One region of the Limosilactobacillus pulli genome, then DNA from elsewhere that is predicted to be linked to it. Evidence: riboswitches for the same ligand, from Rfam matches in the RefSeq annotation. Region 1 holds a riboswitch; the other holds the start of a gene.
The links. A riboswitch is a leader RNA that binds a small molecule or an ion and turns the genes downstream of it on or off. The one in region 1 is predicted to bind lysine.
Positions count from the first base shown of each region.

Region 2: another riboswitch for lysine. It lies ahead of lysA (diaminopimelate decarboxylase); the one in region 1 lies ahead of QOS03_RS01990 (amino acid permease).

Region 1 is NZ_CANCWQ010000004.1:3,954-14,297, forward strand. Features, by position in the region: gene QOS03_RS01970 (phosphatase PAP2 family protein) at 1-48, shown strand, start outside; gene QOS03_RS01975 (alpha/beta hydrolase) at 112-924, opposite strand; gene QOS03_RS01980 (GNAT family N-acetyltransferase) at 966-1,469, shown strand; gene QOS03_RS01985 (amino acid permease) at 1,727-3,208, shown strand; lysine riboswitch at 3,260-3,434, shown strand; gene QOS03_RS01990 (amino acid permease) at 3,541-5,037, shown strand; gene QOS03_RS01995 (deoxynucleoside kinase) at 5,247-5,888, shown strand; tRNA gene QOS03_RS02000 (tRNA-Val) at 5,950-6,022, shown strand; tRNA gene QOS03_RS02005 (tRNA-Leu) at 6,040-6,121, shown strand; gene QOS03_RS02010 (TrkH family potassium uptake protein) at 6,236-7,579, shown strand; gene QOS03_RS02015 (potassium channel family protein) at 7,572-8,240, shown strand; gene QOS03_RS02020 (heavy metal translocating P-type ATPase) at 8,302-10,122, opposite strand.
Region 2 is NZ_CANCWQ010000007.1:11,514-21,857, reverse strand. Features, by position in the region: gene dapB (4-hydroxy-tetrahydrodipicolinate reductase) at 1-344, opposite strand, end outside; gene dapA (4-hydroxy-tetrahydrodipicolinate synthase) at 331-1,263, opposite strand; gene QOS03_RS03410 (N-acetyldiaminopimelate deacetylase) at 1,276-2,427, opposite strand; gene dapD (2,3,4,5-tetrahydropyridine-2,6-dicarboxylate N-acetyltransferase) at 2,434-3,144, opposite strand; gene lysA (diaminopimelate decarboxylase) at 3,200-4,513, opposite strand; lysine riboswitch at 4,641-4,820, opposite strand; gene QOS03_RS03395 (aspartate kinase) at 5,025-6,383, shown strand; gene dapF (diaminopimelate epimerase) at 6,404-7,408, shown strand; gene QOS03_RS03385 (cytosine permease) at 7,598-8,959, shown strand; gene codA (cytosine deaminase) at 8,963-10,213, shown strand; gene QOS03_RS03375 (MmcQ/YjbR family DNA-binding protein) at 10,302-10,344, opposite strand, start outside.

The DNA.
Region 1 (10,344 bases):
GGCGACGTTAAAAATCGCTGGAAAATGACGTCCAATTCGAAACTTTAAAATAAAAAACCCAGTGTCGTCCAAAATCGACACCGGGTTTTTTGATATATTTCCCAGGAAATGCTATTCAAAAAGATCATCGATCCATTCACAAGCCAGTTCAACCCAGTGAGCGACATGGGGTTGGTCAACATCATCATGATGGGCGACAATGGCATTGGCAATATCCATGCCGTGTGGTCCGTGCGCAAACACGTGCAGCTCTTGGGGAATCTGATGCTCTAGCAAGGCCTGACTATAATTGAGAGTATTTTGAACCGAAACGACTTGATCGGTAAAAGTCGTCCACATAAAGGTTGGGGCATTTTGCGCGTTAACATGCATCGAAGCGTTATAGTGTTCCGGCTCATCGGTCCATTGATTGCGAGTAGCTACGTCTTTGGGGAAATTGAGATTAAGATCAATAACTGGATAACCCAAAATAACGGCATTTGGTTTTAGAGTAGTACCGGGCATGTTGCTAGCTTTTCTCAGCCATTTTTCATGCCAGTAATCATTGTACAGTGCAGCAACGTGACCGCCGGCAGAAAATCCCATGATTGTCAGCTGATCGGCTTTGAGATGCCATTTTTCGGCATTATTTCTGATCATTGCCACAGCAAGTGCTAAATCAATCAAAGGATTTGGATAGACTGGCTGCCGTTCACTGGTGAAAGTATAGCGCAGAATGAATACTTGAAAACCGCTTGCTGAAAAACTCAGGGCAGTTTTTTCGGATTGCTCAACCGGAATGTGGGTCATTGAACCGCCTGGAACAAAGATCAGCGGCCGAAACTGCTGTACTGGCGACTTGGGAACCGGCGTCTGCAGATAGCCAGTTAGAGTCGCCTTGGTTTGATATTTATTGGTGCTTAGATTTTTTTGAATGATTTTCATTAAAAAAGACTCCTAAAAAGATCTTGGTAGGTGAAATTATAATGCAGAAACGATTACTTTGGTCAATTAAGACCCAACGTCTGCAAATTTATCAAGGTAGTAATGATGATTTGCAGGCAGTTTTAAAGCTGTTGAAAGATGATGAACTGGTTAGACTAAGCGGGCTGCAGCTGCCCAACGATCAGATGATACGCAGCTGGGCAGTCAGTAATTGGCTTAGTCAAAAGCAGCTTTTGCTGATTAACGATCAAAATAATCAATTAATTGGTTTGATTGGCTTATTCTCGATATATGCAGATGATGGTCAGCTGTGTTCAAAAATGGCAGCGCTGGGATATCTGCTGAAAAAAAGCTGCTGGGGAAATGAAATCATGACTGAGGCGTTGGCAAACGTCTTACCAGCATTGGCAAAAAATAGCGAGTTTAAGCTTTTGCATGCGGATGTGGCCAGCGAAAATATTCGCTCGCAATCTTTATTGAAAAAGCTCGGTTTCGATCAGGTCGGTAATGAAAACGGTTATTTAAAAATGGTTAAAGCTTTGTAATTACATGCATAAACTTGTTTAAATATTTACTTTAGTGTATAATCTTTTCGTTGTCGCAAATAAGCCAATTTGGGCAGATAGTCCAATCAATATGGTTTTTTTGCTTGAAATGCGCTAAAATGTTTAATCATGTTAAGTATACACACCTTATACTTTATCCATGAGAAATGTATAATAGGCGCTCGAAATTGTCATAGAGGAGGAATCCATTTACGATGAGTGGAGAGGCAAAGAAAGGCGGCGCGGAAAGTCAGACAATGCCTGGCAATTCCGGCCATATGAAACGGACGCTGCAGACTCGGCATCTGTCGATGATTGCCCTGGGTGGCTCGATTGGTACCGGGATGATGATTGCCAGTGGCTCGGCAATCTCAACGGCCGGACCTGGTGGGGCTCTGGTAGCCTACAGCATGATGGGGATCATGGTTTACTTTTTGATGACCAGCCTGGGTGAGATGGCTACCTACATTCCGCTGACGGGATCGTTTGCCACTTACTGTACCAAATTTGTTGATCCGGCGCTGGGTTTTGCCATGGGCTGGAACTATTGGCTGAACTGGGTGATTACGATTGCTGTTGATGCCGTTACTTCAGGGGTCATTATTCAGTTCTGGTGGCCTAAGTTTCCCGAGTGGATTTTTAGCGGCTCTGTTTTGCTGGTAATCTTTTTAATCAATTATCTGTCAGTACGCTCCTATGGTGAGACCGAGTATTGGCTGTCAATCATCAAGGTCGTAACGATTGTAGTCTTCTTGATCGTTGGTTTCATGATTATTTTTGGGATCATGGGCGGTCAAGGACCAATCGGCCTAAGGAACTTCCACTATAAGAAAGCGCCATTTGTCGGCGGCTTCCCAAGCATTCTGACCGTCTTCTTGGTGGCTGGGATGTCATTTCAAGGGACTGAGCTGGTTGGGATTACGGCTGGCGAGTCCGCAACGCCGGAAAAATCCGTGCCGAAAGCCATTCACTCGACTTTCTGGCGGATCTTGCTATTCTATATCCTGTCAATTTTTGTGATGGCCTGCATTTTGCCATATACTGACAAGAACCTGTTGAGCAGCAACGTTCAGGACGTGGCAATGTCGCCATTTACGATTGTCTTTAAGCGGGCAGGTTTAGCGGCTGCTGCCAGTGTGATGAATGCCGTTATTCTGACGGCCGTGATCTCGTCAGCCAACTCAGGCTTGTATGCTTCAACGCGGATGCTATTCTCACAAGCACGTGAAGGTTATGCTTGGAGAGGCTTTGGCTACGTTAATAAGCGGGGGATTCCAATCTACGCGCTGCTGGGGACGATGGCGGTTTCGTTGGCTATCTACCTGTTGCATTTTGTCAGTACCAACGCCTATAACTACCTGATCGATGCTTCCGGGCTATCTGGTTTTATTGCCTGGCTGGGAATTGCAATGGCTCACTATCGGTTCCGGCGGGCCTTTGTTGCCCAGGGACATCAACTGAGTGAATTAAAATACCATGCCACGCTGTTCCCGTTTGGGCCAATCTTTGCTTTCATATTTTGTATGATCGTCATCGTTGGCCAAAACATCCCAGCCTTCATCCATCTGGATTGGGATAACATTTTAATCACCTACATGGCAGTTCCGATCTTTTTGATTTTGTTCATCTACTACAAGGTTCGCTACAAGACGCGTCTGCTTTCGTTGCAGGAAGCTGATCTATCACGTAGTTCGCGTGGTGAAAAGTACATTACTGCTGACGGTAAGGAAATTAAATAGAAAAATTAAAACTTGCTTAAAATCAAAAGTGAGTTATAATCAATTAATATGTAAAAGAGAAGAGGTGCGAGTCTCATTAGTAGACTAGGCTGGATGCTTCAGAATCAATGCCTGGCTGAAAGGGTTGCTCGCCGAAACGCGCTTTGACTGAAGACCTTGCGCGTTGGGCCGTAGTCAAATAGATTACGGACTGTCGCAGAAAATTCTGCGGGGCGCTTCCATGATTGATTCAACAATTACGAAGTCAAGTTGAGTCGACAAGCAGGGAAGACCTTGCTTGCCGGCTCTTTTTGTTTGCCTTTCTCGCCAGTAAATTTGAGGAGGATTTTTTCATGAGTGAAAACGGTCATGAAGGCAATACGGGTCATATTCAGCGAACGCTGCAGACTCGGCATCTGTCAATGATTGCTCTTGGCGGTACGATTGGGACGGGGCTTTTTATTGCCAGTGGTTCGGCGATCTCAACAGCCGGGCCAGGTGGTGCATTGGCCGCCTATGCCATTATGGGGATCATGGTTTATTTTTTGATGACCAGTCTAGGAGAAATGGCCACCTACATTCCGGTATCAGGCTCATTTGCCACTTATTCAACTAAGTTCGTTGATCCGGCACTAGGCTTTGCTATGGGCTGGAACTACTGGTTTAACTGGGCAATTACGATTCCAGTTGACGTTACGACGGCTGGGCTGGTTTTCCAATACTGGCTGCCTCATTTCCCAAGTTGGCTGTTCAGTACGTTTGTCTTGATTGCTATTTTTCTGATCAACTATCTGTCGGTGCGCTCTTATGGTGAGACTGAGTATTGGCTGTCTTTGATCAAGGTCGTAACGGTCATGATTTTCTTGATCGTTGGGGTCTGCATCATCTTTGGAATTATGGGCGGTCAAGGACCAGTTGGTTTAAAGAATTTCCATTACAAGGATGCACCATTTGTTCATGGTTGGTCAGGCATTTTAAGCGTGTTCCTGGTGGCTGGTTTCTCATTTCAAGGGACTGAATTGATTGGGATCACGGCAGGTGAAGCCGCTACGCCAGAAAAGTCGGTCTCCAAGGCGATTCACTCAACTTTCTGGCGGATTTTGCTGTTCTACATCTTTGCCATCTTTGTGATTGCCTGCATTCTGCCATACACCAACAAGAACCTGTTGAACTCAGACGTACAAAACATTACGATGAGTCCATTTACGATTGTCTTTAAGCGAGCAGGGATGGCGGCTGCTGCCAGTGTTATGAACGCGGTTATTTTAACGGCTGTAACCTCAGCGGCCAATTCTGGTTTGTATGCCTCAACGCGGATGCTGTTCTCACAAGCACGAGAAGGTTACGCTTGGAAGATCTTTGGTTATGTTAATAAGCGGGGAATCCCGATCTATGCACTGCTTGGTACCATGGTTGTTTCTTGTCTGGCTTATCTGACACAGTTTATCGGACCAGAAGCTTATAACTACCTGATTGGTGCTTCTGGGCTGTGCGGCTTTATTGCCTGGCTGGGGATTGCTATTTCGCATCTGCGGTTCCGGCGTGCTTTCATCGCACAAGGCCACAAGGTCAGTGAGCTGAAGTATCATGCCACGCTGTTTCCATTTGGCCCGATCTTTGCGTTGATTTTGTGTGTGATCGTTATGTGTGGTCAAAACATCGATGCCTTTATCAAGATGGACTGGTCAAATATTGCCATTACCTACATGGCTGTACCACTGTTTTTGATCTTGTTTATCTACTACAAGGTTCGCTATAAAACACACGTGATTCCGCTCAAAGATGTTGATTTATCGCGGAGCAACAATAGCGAATCATTTGTTCCTGAATCTGAAAACGAAGCTAAGTAGTCAAAAAATCCTCGTCAAATTGGCGAGGATTTTTATACGTTGCTTTAAAAAATATTTTATAGAGTAAAATCCTTGATCAGATTGCTTTTACGATGCAGGACAACATTAATGATAGTTTGTTGAAAAATATTTTACTCACGATTACGGTCCAAAGATGATACAATGTAGCTCGTGTCTTTTTAGAAAAACAAAGCAAAGGGGTAAATGGAATGATTGTACTGGCGGGAACCATTGGTGCAGGTAAGACCAGCTTGACGCGGATGCTGGCTGACCATTTAGGAAGTCAGGCTTTTTATGAGTCGGTTGATGACAACGAGATTTTACCGCTTTTTTATAAAGATCCTAAAAAATATGGCTTTTTGCTGCAGATCTACTTTTTAAACAAACGGCTGGCCGAGATTAAGAATTCGTTTGATAATGACTTAAACGTCTTGGATCGCTCCATCTTTGAGGATGCCTTGATGTTTCGATTGAATGCGGATCTTGGCCGGGCCACTCAGACCGAGGCCGATATCTATGCCTCATTGTTGAATAATATGATGGAAGAGCTGCCGCAAGAAGTGCATACCAAGGCGCCAAGTCTTTTGATTGGGATTCAGGTATCGTTTGAGACGATGCTTAAACGGATTAAGAAGCGCGGTCGTTCGTTTGAACAGCTCGAAAATGATCCTAGTCTGTATGAATACTATCGTGAGTTGAATCAACGCTATGTTGACTGGTATGCCAGTTATGACGAAAGTCCCAAGATGCTGATTGATGGTGATCAGCTTGATTTTGTTGAGGATCCCAAGGCTGCTGAACAGGTTTTGACGATGGTTGACGACAAGCTGGCGGAGCTGCAGCTAAAATAAAGCAGCTTGACAAAGCTAAGTTGGACATATATAATAACTTTGTTAGTTATATGTCTGGCATGGAGGATTAGCTCAGTTGGGAGAGCATCTGCCTTACAAGCAGAGGGTCACAGGTTCGAGCCCTGTATCCTCCATTTTTTATGCTTTACTTGCGGATGTGGCGGAATTGGCAGACGCGCAAGATTTAGGTTCTTGTATCTTATGATGTAAGGGTTCGAGTCCCTTCATCCGCATTATTATCAAACGGCTGTCCCGAAGCAAGGTACAGTCGTTTTTTGATTTATTTTGCATCTAATCGCTGATATAGTTGTTCTTAGAAGTTTTAATCGGGAAAGGAAGCCATAAAAATGATCACGTTTGGTCGTTATCGCCTTTCATTCTCAAAAGCCTTGACGTTTGGGTTCTTGATCGTGATTGCGATCGGTACGCTGCTTTTGATGCTGCCGATTGCCGTCAAGCCTGGCGAGGATTCATCGTTTATGACGGCATTTTTTACCGCAACCAGTGCAACCTGCGTGACTGGTTTGACGCTGGTTGATACGGCGACTCATTGGTCCTTATTTGGTCAACTGGTAATTACAGCTTTGATTGAGATTGGCGGATTGGGTTTTATGACGTTTGCGATCATGATGTTTTTGTTTGCACGTCAAAAGATTAGGCTTTCAGCACGTCTGTTGGCTCAAGAATCACTGAACTTGCAGTCGCCAGCACAGATTACTATTGTAAATCTAATCGTTGGCCTTTCACTGATTATTCAGGTTTTAGGCGCGCTATTGCTGTGGCCTGATTTTGGTCGTCGGTTTGGCTTGGTCAAAGGGTTATGGTACAGTATCTTTCATTCAATCTCAGCTTTTTGTAACGCTGGTTTTGATCTGTTTGGCAACAGCCTGGCATTATTTGCTGATGATACCTATGTCTTATTTATCATGGCAGTTTTGATTATTGCCGGCTCATTTGGTTTTTTAGTTTGGCGAGATCTATTGCTTTATCGAAAAAAGCATCGGTTGTCGCTGCATACTTCACTGGCATTGTCGACTGGCGTAATTATCCTAATATTATCGCTGATGAGCTATCTTTTAACTGAAGATAATCTGGCGGCCCAGTTTCCGCACATGTCGGTTGAGTACCGTTTTATTAATACTATTTTTATGGCAATCACACCGCGGACAGCTGGTCTGACGACTTTTTCCTATCGAAATCTTTCACCAGCTGGCATTGCGGTCACGGTGATTCTGATGTTTATTGGCGGTACGCCTGGTTCAACGGCTGGCGGGATCAAAACGACTACGGTTGGGCTATTGACGCTGCAGAGCATTGCCACTTTAAAAGGTCAGCGCGATACGGTTTTTGGTAGACGACGCTTTAAAGAAGAAAATATTTTTCGGGCACTGACGCTGGTTTTTGTTGCTTTTGCAATTCTTGCCGCGGCCATCTTATTGTTGTGTCTGACGCAGCATTTGCCAGCTGATTTTACTTTGGAAGACATTATTTTTGAAGTTATGGCTGCTTTTGGAACGACAGGTATCAGCATGGGGGTCACGCCACATTTGAATTTATTTGGCAAACTGATCATTATGGCATTGATGTTTATCGGTCGGGTTGGAATTTATACCGTAATGTTTACGATTTTAAATGCTCATCCAAAGCAAAAGAACTATCGCTATCCGGAAGAAGGGGTTTTGATTGGCTAATAAAAACAACTATGCAGTAATTGGCATCGGCCAGTTCGGCAGTTCGGTCTGTGAAACTTTGGCCGAGGCACATCAGGACATTTTGGCAATTGATAAAAACGAAGATGTCGTGAATGAATATGCCAATATGGTAACGCGAGCAGTCATTGCCGATGCTCAAGATGAAGAAGCGATGCGCGAGCTTGATCTGGGCAGTTTTGACAACGTCTATATTTCAGTAGGCAATATCCAGGCCAGTATCATGGCAACCTTGATTGTTAAGGAATTAGGTGCCAGAAACATTATCTGCAAGGCTGAAAATGAAAATCACGCGCGGGTGCTGGAAAAAATCGGCGCTGACTATGTCGTACGGCCAGAGCGTGATATGGCCAGACGAATGGTGTTTCATCAGTTGCATTTAAATATTGCCAACTATTTGATCTTGAATCATGAGCTGACGCTGGCTGAAATCGAAGTTAAAAGCAGTGATTTTTGCGATCATACGCTAAAAGAGCTCAATTTGCGCGATACGTATCAAGTCAACGTGATTGCCATTGTCAGTGGTGAGCAGGTCAACAAACTGCCACAAGCCGACGACATGCTTCGTTATGGCGATCATATCTCAGTCGTTGGGGATGTCGGAGCAATTCAAAAGCTCAGTTCGGTAATCGCTGATGAATAATCAAATCATAAAAATAGCGTTGCGAAGGCTTTATAGTCCAACACAACGCTGTTTTTTGATATTAATCATCAATACCGGATATTCCGTGACGAGCTTTTAATGCCCAAAGAATCGAAACGGTATCGATCACTTCTTGCAGCATTGCCCCAATAAAGGCAGGAATGATGCCAAATGCGGCAATCAGCATCAGGGTTGTACAAATACCGATACCGATCAAGACGGCCTGTTGAGCGATACGCATGGTTTCTTGTGAGATCGTAACGGCAATGGCAACCCGGTTCAAGTCATCTTTAACGATTACCAGATCCGCTGATTCACTGGCTGCAGTAGATCCGTGAGCACCCATGGCGATCCCAACATCGGCAGTTGCCAGCGCGGGTGCATCATTGACGCCATCACCGACCATTACGACAGGACGACGATCTTCAGGAACGTTTTTTAAAGCGGCAATTTTTTGTTCGGGCAATAGGTCAGCTTTCACCTCATGGATACCGACCAGCTTAGCAACATGCTGAGCAATAGCTTTTTGATCGCCAGTCAGCATAACCAGGTGCTTAACGCCTAGCTGACGCAGCTGTTCCATAGTACGTGGCGCTTCAGGACGAATCTGATCTTGGAAAATTACACAGCCCCAGTACTGATCATCTACACTAACATAGATTGCGGTCTGTGACAGCGGCTTGTGGGTCGTATCCGGGTCAGCAAAGAGCAGCTTGCCGACCTTGACTTGTCGGCCGTCAACGATTGCTGAGATACCGTTGCCGACGACTTCTTTTAGCTCACTGGCAGAACTAAGCGGAATCTGGTGTTCTTGGGCATAGGCAACGGTTGAACGGGCAAGGATATGTGGCGACTGTTCCTCGGCGCTGGCGGCAAAGTGCAACAGTTCCTTAATGTCGACTCCCTCGGCAGGCTCAAGATGATCAACGGTCAGCTGGCCGCTGGTAATCGTACCGGTTTTGTCAAAGGCCATTGTTTTTGGATGCGCCATTTTTTCCAGGACGCTGCCAGTTTTGATGATGATCCCGCTGCGTGAGGCCCGACTCATCCCCGAAACGATGGCAACCGGAGCAGCTAAAATCAGCGGGCATGGTGAGGCGACAACCATTACTTGAGCAAAACGGCTGGGATCTTTGCTGATGATCCAAGCAATGCCGCCAATTACAAGTGCTGCCGCAGTAAAGGGAACGGCATAGCGGTCTGCCAAACGGACAAAGTGAGCAGGGGTGTTCTCCGCTTCTTTAACCAGGGCCACCAGCTTTTGATACTGACTGTCACGCGCTAATTTAACTGCTTTAATGACGATTGCCTGATCGCCGTTTAGCGAGCCTGACATTACCTGATCGCCAACCTGCTTATCGATTGGCTTTGATTCACCGGTCAGCGATGATTCGTTGACTTGTGTATTGCCTTTAATGATCTCACCATCAATTGGCACCAGCTCGCCAGGCTTAACGATGATCGTATCGCCAACCTTAACCTGGTCGACATGCACGTCTTCGATCTGCTCGTTTATCAGCCGGTGAGCAGACTGCGGTGAGTTGTCAAGCAATGCCTTAAGCTCAGAGTTGGCCTTACGAGAGGCATAGTCTTCCAAAGCATCGCCGCCGACCAGCATTACTAATATCACCATGGCGGCCCAATACTCACCAACGCTTAGGGTGGAGACAACGGCAATGATTGCCAGCAGGTCAACGCCATAGCGACCATTTTTGAGAGTGTGGATCATCTCAATCAGCATCGAAAGCGCGATCCCCGCCCCCACGATGGTTACCAAAATCTGGGCAGCAAGCGCCTGCTTAAAAACGTATTGCAGGAGAACTGCTACTAAGGCGACAGCTAAAATCATGAACAATTTCTGTCGATGCGAAAATTTTTTCATAATTTTCAGCTCCTTTCTCCAAATTTTGTCTTAATTATAACGCTGTTTAGTAATCGCTTCCAGATGTCAGCCTGAGTGAATATGCTGAATTGGTTTCATAAAAGAAGGAATTAATAAATATCGGAATAATTAACGAAAATATCAAATTAGTATTGACATTAAACGTTTTTATCGGTAATATATATAACTGTTGATACGATATCAGCAAAATTAAACAGCAGT
Region 2 (10,344 bases), on a different contig from region 1:
TTGGCTTTAGCAAGGTTCTTTAACTCAGCTTCTTGCTCATCGGTCAGTCCTGTCGTGCCGACGATTGGCCGCATGCCGTGACTCAATGCGAACTTGACGTTTTCATAAACCGCGCTGGGCACGGTAAAGTCAATCCACACATCAGCTGCTTGATCGGGAATCGCTGCTAAATCATTAAAAATCTGTACGTCATCATTTAGATTGTAGCGTTCCGGATCGTCACGGTCGGTTTGTGGCGAAAACGCGGCAACGATTTGAAAATCCGTCATGCCATTGACCAGATCAACGGCCTTTTGTCCTATTGCACCAGCAAACCCAGCGATCAGTACACTAGTCATCAACATCACCCTTTCCAAGATCTAATGGCAATTCATGAAACAGCGCGTCTTCAGGCAAAGACAGTGCCTTAGCCAGCGCCTGCTTTTCATCGTCATTCAAAGTAGCGATTGGCAGACGGCAGCCACCCACGCCAAAGCCTTGTGCGTTCAAGACTGCCTTGACCGGCGATGGCGATGGATACATAAACAGCGCAGCCATCCTTGGCGTCAGCCAACGCTGCAGACGGGCGGCAGCCTGCCAATTACCATTATACAATTGATCATACATTTCCCGCATCTGGGCACAATAATTATGCGAGGCAACCGAGATTACACCATTAGCTCCTAAAACGCGGGCCGTCAATGCTTGAGCGTCCTCGCCGGTAAAGACTTGGAAATCCTCATCCTTATGATCGATCACGTACTGCATTTCTTCTAACGAGGCGCATTGCTTAACGGCCTTGATGTTTTTATGATGTGAAAGCTCCACGATCGTTTCGGCAGCCATCTTAACGCCGGTTCGGCCAGGAATGTTATAGATCACGATTGGCAACTTGGACTGATCTGCTACCGCCGTAAAGTGAGCAATCATGCCACGCTGATTTGGCTTGTTGTATGGCGGTACCACGACCAGTGCGTAGTCAATGCCTTCGATCTCAGCTACTTCATTGGTAAAAGCAATCGTTTCGGCAGTATTGTTGCTGCCAGTGCCGGCAATTACCGGCACGCGGCCATCAACGATCTTGGCAAACTCACGATACAGAGCGAGCTTTGCGTCATGACTGAGCGTTGGCGTCTCACCAGTCGTACCGCCAATGACAAAACCATTGCTGCCTTGTTCGATCAAATGGTTGGTCAGCTTGGCCAGACTGGCAAAGTCCAATTCATTTTGTTCATTAAATGGCGTTACGATTGCGGTCAGCAGATCGGCATCCTTTAAATTCATAATCAATTCCCCCTAGTCTTGCATGCGATAGTTCAAAAATCCGGTAATAGCATCCACACCTCGTTTAATGGCGCGCTCATCCGGTTTTAAAGTCGCCGAATGCAACTGTGAGTCATCTTCAACTCCCAGCCAAAACATGGTGCCGGGAAACTTGGCCAGCAGATAGCCAAAGTCTTCACCGGTCATTGCCGGCGCAGTTTCGATAAATTCGACGCCAGCAGCCTGTTTCATATATTCAATAAAGCGTTTGGTCAGTTCGGGATTGTTTTCAACGGGCCAGTAGCCACCTTGATTCAACTGCAGATCAACTTTAACGTTAAAACTTTTAGCAATTCCTTCACAGACGTCTTTTAAACGCTGATCGATCTTTAAAATCATTTCCTGCGTCAGACCGCGAATCGTGCCTTCCAGATGGGCATGACCGGCAATCACATTGCGAATCGTACCGGCTTGTACCTTGCCCAGCGTAATCACTCCGCTTTGGATTGGATCAATGCTGCGTGAAATGATCGTCTGGACCTGCATGATCAAAGAAGCCATGGCCACAACCGTATCGTTGGCATCCTGTGGGAAGGCAGCATGTCCGCCCTTACCAGTGATGTCGATGTTGACTTCGGTCGTACCGGCAAACAGCGTCCCCATGCGGCAGCCAATCGCTCCGGCCGGCAGATCCGGGTTGTCGTGCAAACCATAAAATTCATCAGGCTTCCACTTGCCTTCAAACAGCCCTCGTTCATAGGCCAGCTTACCGCCATTTTCGCTTTCCTCCGCCGGCTGAAAGAAAAACAGCAGATTGTCTTTAGGCTGATGCTCGCTAAACCAGCTTAAGACACCCAAAGCAACCGTCATGTGAACGTCGTGACCGCAGGCATGCATAACGCCCGGATGCTTGGAAGCAAACGGCAATCCCGTTTTTTCCTCAACCGGCAAGGCATCAATATCGGTTCGATAGCCGATCGTTCTGGTTGGCTGACTGCCGTGCACTAAAACCATCAATGCAGTCGGCAGTTTTTCCGGCTGGCAAATTTCTAGATGAGTCTGGTCTAACCCTCTGATCGTATCCAATAAGTAGTCATGCGTCTGAAATTCTTTAAGTGCCAATTCCGGAATCTGGTGCAGATCGCGACGAATCTTGATTAATTGTGCTTCATTTAATTCGGTCATTGTTCATCACAGCTTCCGCAGATCTTCTTCCAGACCGGTCTTTGATTCGGTCTTGTCGTCAACGTTCTTGATAAACTTGGCTGGTACGCCAGCAACAACCGTGTGTGGTGCAACGTCTTGGGTAACGACGGCCCCAGCAGCAATGACGGCCCCTTCCCCAACATGCACGCCTTCGATCACAACGGCATTGGCACCAATCAAAACGTTGTCATCGATTCGGACCGGTTCAGCTGAGGCTGGTTCGATCACGCCGGCTAAAACCGCGCCCGCGCCAACGTGACAGTGCTTGCCAACGATGGCCCGGCCGCCCAGCACCGCACCCATGTCAATCATGGAATCGGCACCGATTTCAGCACCAATGTTGATGATTGCGCCCATCATGATAACGGCATTGTCGCCAATCAGTACTTGGTCGCGAATCAAGGCGCCCGGTTCGATCCGCGCGTTGATTCCCTTCAGATCCAACAGTGGCACGGCTGAGTTGCGGGCATCGTTTTCCACGCGATAGTCTTCAATCTGCACAGCATTAGCAGTCAAGAATGGCTTAACGTCAGCCCAGTCGCCAAACAAAACGCCGGTATGGGCTTCTAAGAAACTTTGAATCGTTTCAGGAACGTTTAAAGCTGTCAGATTACCCTTAACGAATACTTTTACGGGCGTCTTTTTAGGGGCATTGCCAATGTAGTTGATGATACTTTGTGCGTCTAATTGTGCCATTTAGATTAACTCCAATCTTTTTTCTACTATATTAATAACGTGTGGATAAACTTGCCTAGACTTCTGGATATGGACGATCCAGGTGAACCAGATCCTCAAGCGATTCACGCTCGATTACCAGATGTGCCTGACCATTTTCAGCAAAGACAACGGCTGGTCGTGGATTACGGTTATAGTTGGATGCCATCGCATATCCATAGGCACCGGTGTCCAGCATGGCCAAGACGTCACCAGGCTTGGTTTTTGGCAATGGCTGATGCTGACTGAGAATATCGCCTGACTCACAGTATTTACCGGCCAGCCGCACCGTTTCAGCATTTTCAGCCTGCGGATCAGCAGCCAGCACCGTCTCGTATTCAGCCTGATAAAGTGCTGGCCGAATGTTGTCACCCATCCCGCCATCGATCATGACATATGGCATCAAGCCTGGAACGTCTTTTCGCGAGCCAACCGTGTAAAGATTGTAGCCAGCAGGGCCGGCAATTGAACGACCTGGTTCGATCCAGACGGCTGGCAGCCTAAGATTCAATTTTTGCGTTTCTTCTTTGATAGTTTCGATAATAGCAGCCACAAAATCTTCTGGTTTTAATGGATGATCGGCACTGACGTAGCGAATGCCAAAGCCACCACCGACATTGACGATTTCTGGCTCATAACCAAATGCGTCTCGCCAATGTGCCGCAATTTCAACTAGTTTGGCGGCAGCCATTTGAAAGCCATTCAGTTCAAAGATCTGGGAGCCAATGTGAGCATGCATCCCTTTCATATTCATCCGTGGACTGTTTAAAATCTGCTGTAGGGCTTCATCAGCCTGACCCGATTGCAGATCAAAGCCAAATTTGCTGTCAACCTGACCAGTTTGAATATACTTATTCGTATGTGCGGAAATCCCCGGTGTGATCCGCATCATAACGTCGATTGACTGATCACGACTGGCCAGTACTTCATTAAGCAACTCAATTTCATGGAAGTTATCGATCACGATCATGCCGACATGGTGATCAACGGCCATTTCCAATTCGGCTCGTGATTTGTTGTTACCATGAAAAGATACGTTTTCCATTGGGAAGTTGGCTTTGATTGCCGTATAGAGCTCACCGGCCGAAACCACATCGACATGACCGCCTTCATGAGCTACAACCTGGTACATGGCAATCGCGGCAAACGCCTTGCTGGCATAGCTGACCGCGTAGTCAACCTGGCGCTGCTCAAACACCTTTTTAAAAGCACGAATCTGGCGACGAATCTGAGCCACGTCGTAGACTACCAACGGCGTGCCATATTCGTTAGCCAATTCGAGCGAATCAACACCGCCAATGGTCAAATGACCTGCGGCGTTGATCTGATCCGGTGTAATCTGAGAATTCATAATCTAAAAACCTCCGTTGTTTTGACGGGGAAAACGCTAAGAAAAAATCCATTGTTCGTGCGCGCACAAACAACGGATCCCATTTTCAAAAAGCCACCCACTGCGGCTGTTGTCAAATTTAATCTGATTGGTCGATAGCGCTCCGCGAAGTTTTTCTCCGCGACAGTCCGTGACTTGTTCAGCCACGCCCCAGCAATCAGGCTGCGGCCCAGTCTGAAAGCTTCGGCAGTCGTCCCTTTCCCGTACGGTCCTTGTCTGGTCTGCGACTAACATACGGTACTAATGTTGATTGCGCCTCTTCGATTTACTAGTAAGTCTATAATTAAGTTTCATAATCGTCAAGGTAATTCTAATAATTTTTCTCATTTATTTTTTCTACTATGATTTGTAAAACGTTTATGCTACCAGATTTATAAACACAAGACTTGCATGGACGTCAATAAATGTTAGAATCCTATTAAATTAATTCGCGTTCTTTAGACTATTTTCAACGCACAAAGGAGTCTGTAATATGAAAGTTGTAAAGTTCGGTGGCACTTCATTGGCTACGGGTGCCGCCGTTAAACAGGCATTGAACATCATCACGGCTGATCCAGCTCGTCAAATCGTTGTGGTTTCGGCTCCTGGTAAACGACACGATGGCGATATCAAGGTGACTGACCTTCTGATCCGCTATGCCAATGAAACGATCAACGGCGAAGATACCGCCAAGACCGTTGATGAAATCTTTGAACGCTACGAAGCAATCGGCCATTTCTTTGATCTGCCTGATGAAAAGCTTAAGGTCATCAAAGAGCTGCTGGCTGACCTGCCCAAGAAAGACTACCCAAACGATGAATACCTGTTGGCTGCTTTTAAGGCGCATGGTGAACGGCTGAACGCCCGGCTGATCGCGATGGTTATGAATCATCTAGGCATCAAGGCACGATTCGTTGATCCAACTGAAGCCGGCATCATGGTTACCGGTGCTCCCAACGATGCAATTGTGAATCCAGAAACTTACCGCAACCTGGCCAATTTCAAGTATGAAGTCTACGATCGGCTGGTCTTTCCAGGATTTTTCGGCATCACGCCTTCTGGTCACATTGCCACATTCTCGCGTGGTGGTTCTGACATTACCGGCGCAATCCTGGCTCGTGGATTCCATGCTCGGCTGTATGAGAACTTTACCGATGTGGATGCAATCTTTTCGGCCAATCCAAATGTCGTTGACAACCCTGAACCAATCCGGACGATGACTTATCGTGAGATGCGTGAGCTTTCCTATGCTGGCTTTTCGGTTTTCCATGACGAGGCCTTGATTCCAGCTATTCAAGGTCAGATTCCCATTAACGTCAAAAACACGCATGCACCAGAAAAGCCTGGTACCATGATCGTTCCTGAAAAAGGATTCAAACCGGAAAACATCATCACTGGGGTCGCTTCGGGCAAACATTTTTCGGCACTTTATCTGCACAAGTATCTCTTAAACAAAGAAGCCGGCTTCACCCTGCGCATTCTGGATATTCTGGAAAAGCACAACGTTCCTTATGAGCACATGCCATCTGGGATCGATGATATTTCGATTATCTTTGACAAAAAGTTTTTGAATGATCAATTGATTGACGTTTTGTGCGATGAGATTCAAAATAAGATCAATCCCGATCGTCTGGAATGGATTGACGACTACTCCATTACCATGATCGTCGGTGAAGGAATGCGTGATCGCGTTGGCGCTGCTGCCGGCATTTTGCAGCCATTAGCCGATGCCCACATCTCGCTGCAGATGATCAACCAAGGGGCCTCTCAGATCTCAATCATGCTGGGGACCAAGCGTGCCGATGCTGATAAAGCCGTTCAGGTCATCTACCACCAATTCTTCGCAAACTAATCAGACAAAGAGGTATTTTTATGACGGAACTACTAAAGGTTCATGGATCGCAAAACCAATTCTTTATCCTGGACCAGACAACTCTGGAACAGCCACTCACCGATTCTGAGCTCCAGGCCCTTGCGCCTAGAATCACCAATCCCCAGACTGGCCTTTTAGGCGGTGCAGATGGCATTCTGGTTGTCAATCAGCCAACTAAAGCCGGAGCCCTGGCACAAATGCGTGTCATCAACGCCGATGGCAGCGAGGCCTCCATGTGCGGTAACGGGCTACGTACCGTGGCCCGCTATCTGGCAGAAAAATTTGATCAAGACGAGTTCCAGGTTGATACGCGCGATGCCAACCTGCTTGTTCGGCGCCAGCCTGATTTTGCGCCGGGCGTACCTGCTTTTGCCGTTGAGATCTCACCCGTCCGCTTTAACAAAGAAGCCCTGCCGTTTGACAATCTGGGCCATGAACGGCTGCTTGATACGCTGGTTCCCGAGTTTATTCCTGGACTGCGTTTTACCAGCATCGCGGTTCCTAATCCACATCTGATCAGTTTTGTTTCAGCAGCTGAATTGTCCGATAACGTTTTAGGCGTCTTAGGTGAACGACTGAATGGTCAAAACCCATATTTCCCTGATGGCGTCAACGTAAACTTTGCCCAGATTCTGAATGAAAACGAGCTGTTCGTACGGACGTTTGAACGCGGCGTCGGCTTTACCAATGCCTGCGGGACCGGGATGTCAGCAACCTCATTGGCCTTCGCGCTGACGCATCCTGAACTGGCGCATTTCGACGTGCCAATGACCATCTACAACCCTGGCGGCATGGTCAAGACCATCGTTCACCACCAAGCTGATCACTACTGGATTGAACTGGTCGGCAACGCCACCTTCACGCATCATGTTACGGTTGCCGAAACCGAGCTGCATCAAGCAAGCTTTGCGGATGCTCAAACCAGCGCAACTGGTGAAGAAACGGCTTATGAAAAGTTTGTTGCGGATTTACCGCACGTTAACGATCTACAAATTGGAAAATAAACATTGACAACGAACATTAACATTGTTTACACTTAGTTTATTAATTATTATTCAACCTTTAATCTGGTCCCGTGAGGCCTCCAAGGATGTTCGTTAAAATAAAATCTTCGCCCTTTTTAGGGAGGACATTATTTGCATCGTCACTGGTCTCACTTGGCCAGTGACGATTTTTTCTTTGGGGGTAACACCATGCAAAACGACAATGATCAGATTACCAGCATCGCGATGCATCAACGCAAGACCTCAACCTGGGATATGTTCGCGACCTGGGTTGGCGCCAATGCCAACAACGGCACGTGGTTCGTTGGCGGGGTTTTGGCAGCGTGCGGTTTTTCAGTCGCCATAAACGTGCTGGTTCTGTCATCGGCACTTTCTTACGTCTTCTTGAGTCTAATTGGCTACATTGGCTATCAGACCGGCGTTTCAACCATGGCCGTCAGCCGAGCCTCATTTGGGGTTCGCGGCAGCTATCTGCCATCTTTGGTCAACCTGACGCAGTTTATTGGCTGGACGGCCGTTAATACGTTTATCGCAGCCCAATCCGTCAGTCTGCTTTTAAATGATCTGCTTGGCTGGCCAGTCTGGGGTAAGCCAGGCGGTTGGAAAGGCATCGTTGCCGGGATCGTCGTCATGAGCATTTTACACATCATCAGTATCGCCAGCGGTTCGCGTTCCGTACAGATGATTGAGCGCTTGGGAATTATCCTGGTTTTGATCTTTGTCATCTGGGAATCGGTAGTCGTATTAAAGACCGTGCCATTCTCGCATATCGTTAAATGGCAAGTCCCAGCCAGCGCCAAAATGGCTACTGGAGCGGCCATTGATTATGTAGCGGCCTTTAACCTGGCTTGGGTAACCGCTGGGGCGGACTTTACCCGTTTCACGCCAAAAAAGCACAACTCCACGCTGACGCCGTTTTTCGGTGCCATGGTCGGTGTGATCTGGTTTGCCTTTATCGGTCTGATCTCAACCATCAGTATCGCCATTACCTCTGGTGCCTATAATGCCAACAACTCCGATCCAAGTACCATCGCCAGTCAATTAGGGCTGGGGGTCGTAGCCCTTTTGGTTATCATCTTAACTTCGATGACTGCCAATGCCGTTAACCTCTTGGCAGCCGGTTCGGCACTTTCCAATATCTTTACCAAAATCAAGCTGAAGTACTCACTTTGGATCGTTGCCATCGTTGCTACCATTGTTACGTTTATTCCAATGATTATCGGTAGTTTTCTTGACACGTTTACCGCTTTCTTGGATTATGTAGGTATGGTACTGGGACCAATCATTGCCATTATCTGTACCGACTTTTACCTGCGCTGCCACAAGAAATACGATGTCACTCAGCTGACCAAGAAAAACGGCAGCTACTGGTATTCCCACGGGATCAACTGGTCAGCCGTGGCTACCTGGGTCATCGGCACGGTACTGTTCTTGATTCTGCACAACGTTGCTGCCCTCAAGAACACGATCGGGGCAACGTTCTTGGTTATGTTGATCAGTGGTGCCATTTATTATGTCTTAATGCTTATGTTTAATCGAAAGGTCGCGTAATCTATGCTGATTAAAAACGTTCATGTAGACAATCAAAAAAATGCTGTTGACGTCCGGATTGAAGACGGCAAGTTTAAAGAAATCAAGGTCGGTCTAATTGCTAACCCTGGCGAAGAAGTCATCAATGGCCAAGGCAAGGTATTATTGCCGCCATTTATCGACTCGCATGTTCACTTGGATGCCACGCTGACAGCCGGTCAGCCTGAATGGAACGAAACGGGAACCTTGTTTGACGGGATTCGTATCTGGTCAGAGCGTAAAAAGGACCTGACGATTCAAGACGTCAAAGAACGGGCCAAAAAGACGCTGCTAAACATGGTAAGTCATGGGATTCAACACGTCCGCAGCCACGTTGACGTTACTGATCCTCACCTGATTGCTTTGCAGGCACTTTTGGAATTAAAGCATGAGATGCAGGATGTGGTTGATCTGCAATTGGTTGCCTTTCCGCAAGAAGGCATTCTCTCCTACCCGCATGGCAAAAAGCTGATGAAGCAAGCCGTTAAAGAAGGTGCCGATGCCGTTGGTGGAATTCCACACTTTGAATTTACGACTGAGTATGGCTGGAAATCAGTCAAGTTCCTAGTCAAGCTAGCCGAAAAATACAACAAGCTGGTTGACGTTCACTGTGATGAGATTGACGATCCTGCCTCCCGCAATCTGGAAGTTCTGGCAACGATGGCCTACAAGACCGGTCTTACCGATATGGTCACCGCCAGCCACACCACGGCCATGGGATCATATAACGACGCTTACACCTACAAGCTGTTCCGCTTATTAAAGATGTCAAACATCAACTTTGTCTCCAATCCATTGGTCAACATGCACCTGGGCGGCCGTTTTGACACCTATCCAAAGCGCCGTGGACTGACACGGATCAAGGAACTGGATGCTGCCAACATCAACGTCTCATTTGGTGAAGATGACATTCAAGATCCATGGAATCCGCTTGGCAATGGCAACATGCTCGATTCGGTCTCAATGGGTGTTTACGCTGCTCACTTGATGGGCTACAGCCAGCTGCAGGACTCATTTAAGTTTGTGACCTACAACGCTGCCAAGACTCTGCACATTGCTGATCAATACGGTATCAAAGAAGGTCTTGATGCCAACTGTATCCTGTTAAACGCTGAAGACTTCTACAACGCCTTAAACAAGCATGTCGAAGTCCTCTACAATATTCGTCATGGCAAGGTACTGGCTAAGACGACGCCTGCTGAGACGACGCTTAACCTGCCAGACAGTTTGAAATAAGACTTACAAACACTAAATAACCCGCCATCCAAGCTTTCGGACGGCGGGTTTTATATTGGAAATGGGGGTGATGTTATTGATTGGCTGCTTAGCCTGTCAGCACGAAGCTTTCACCGATCATTTTCATTATG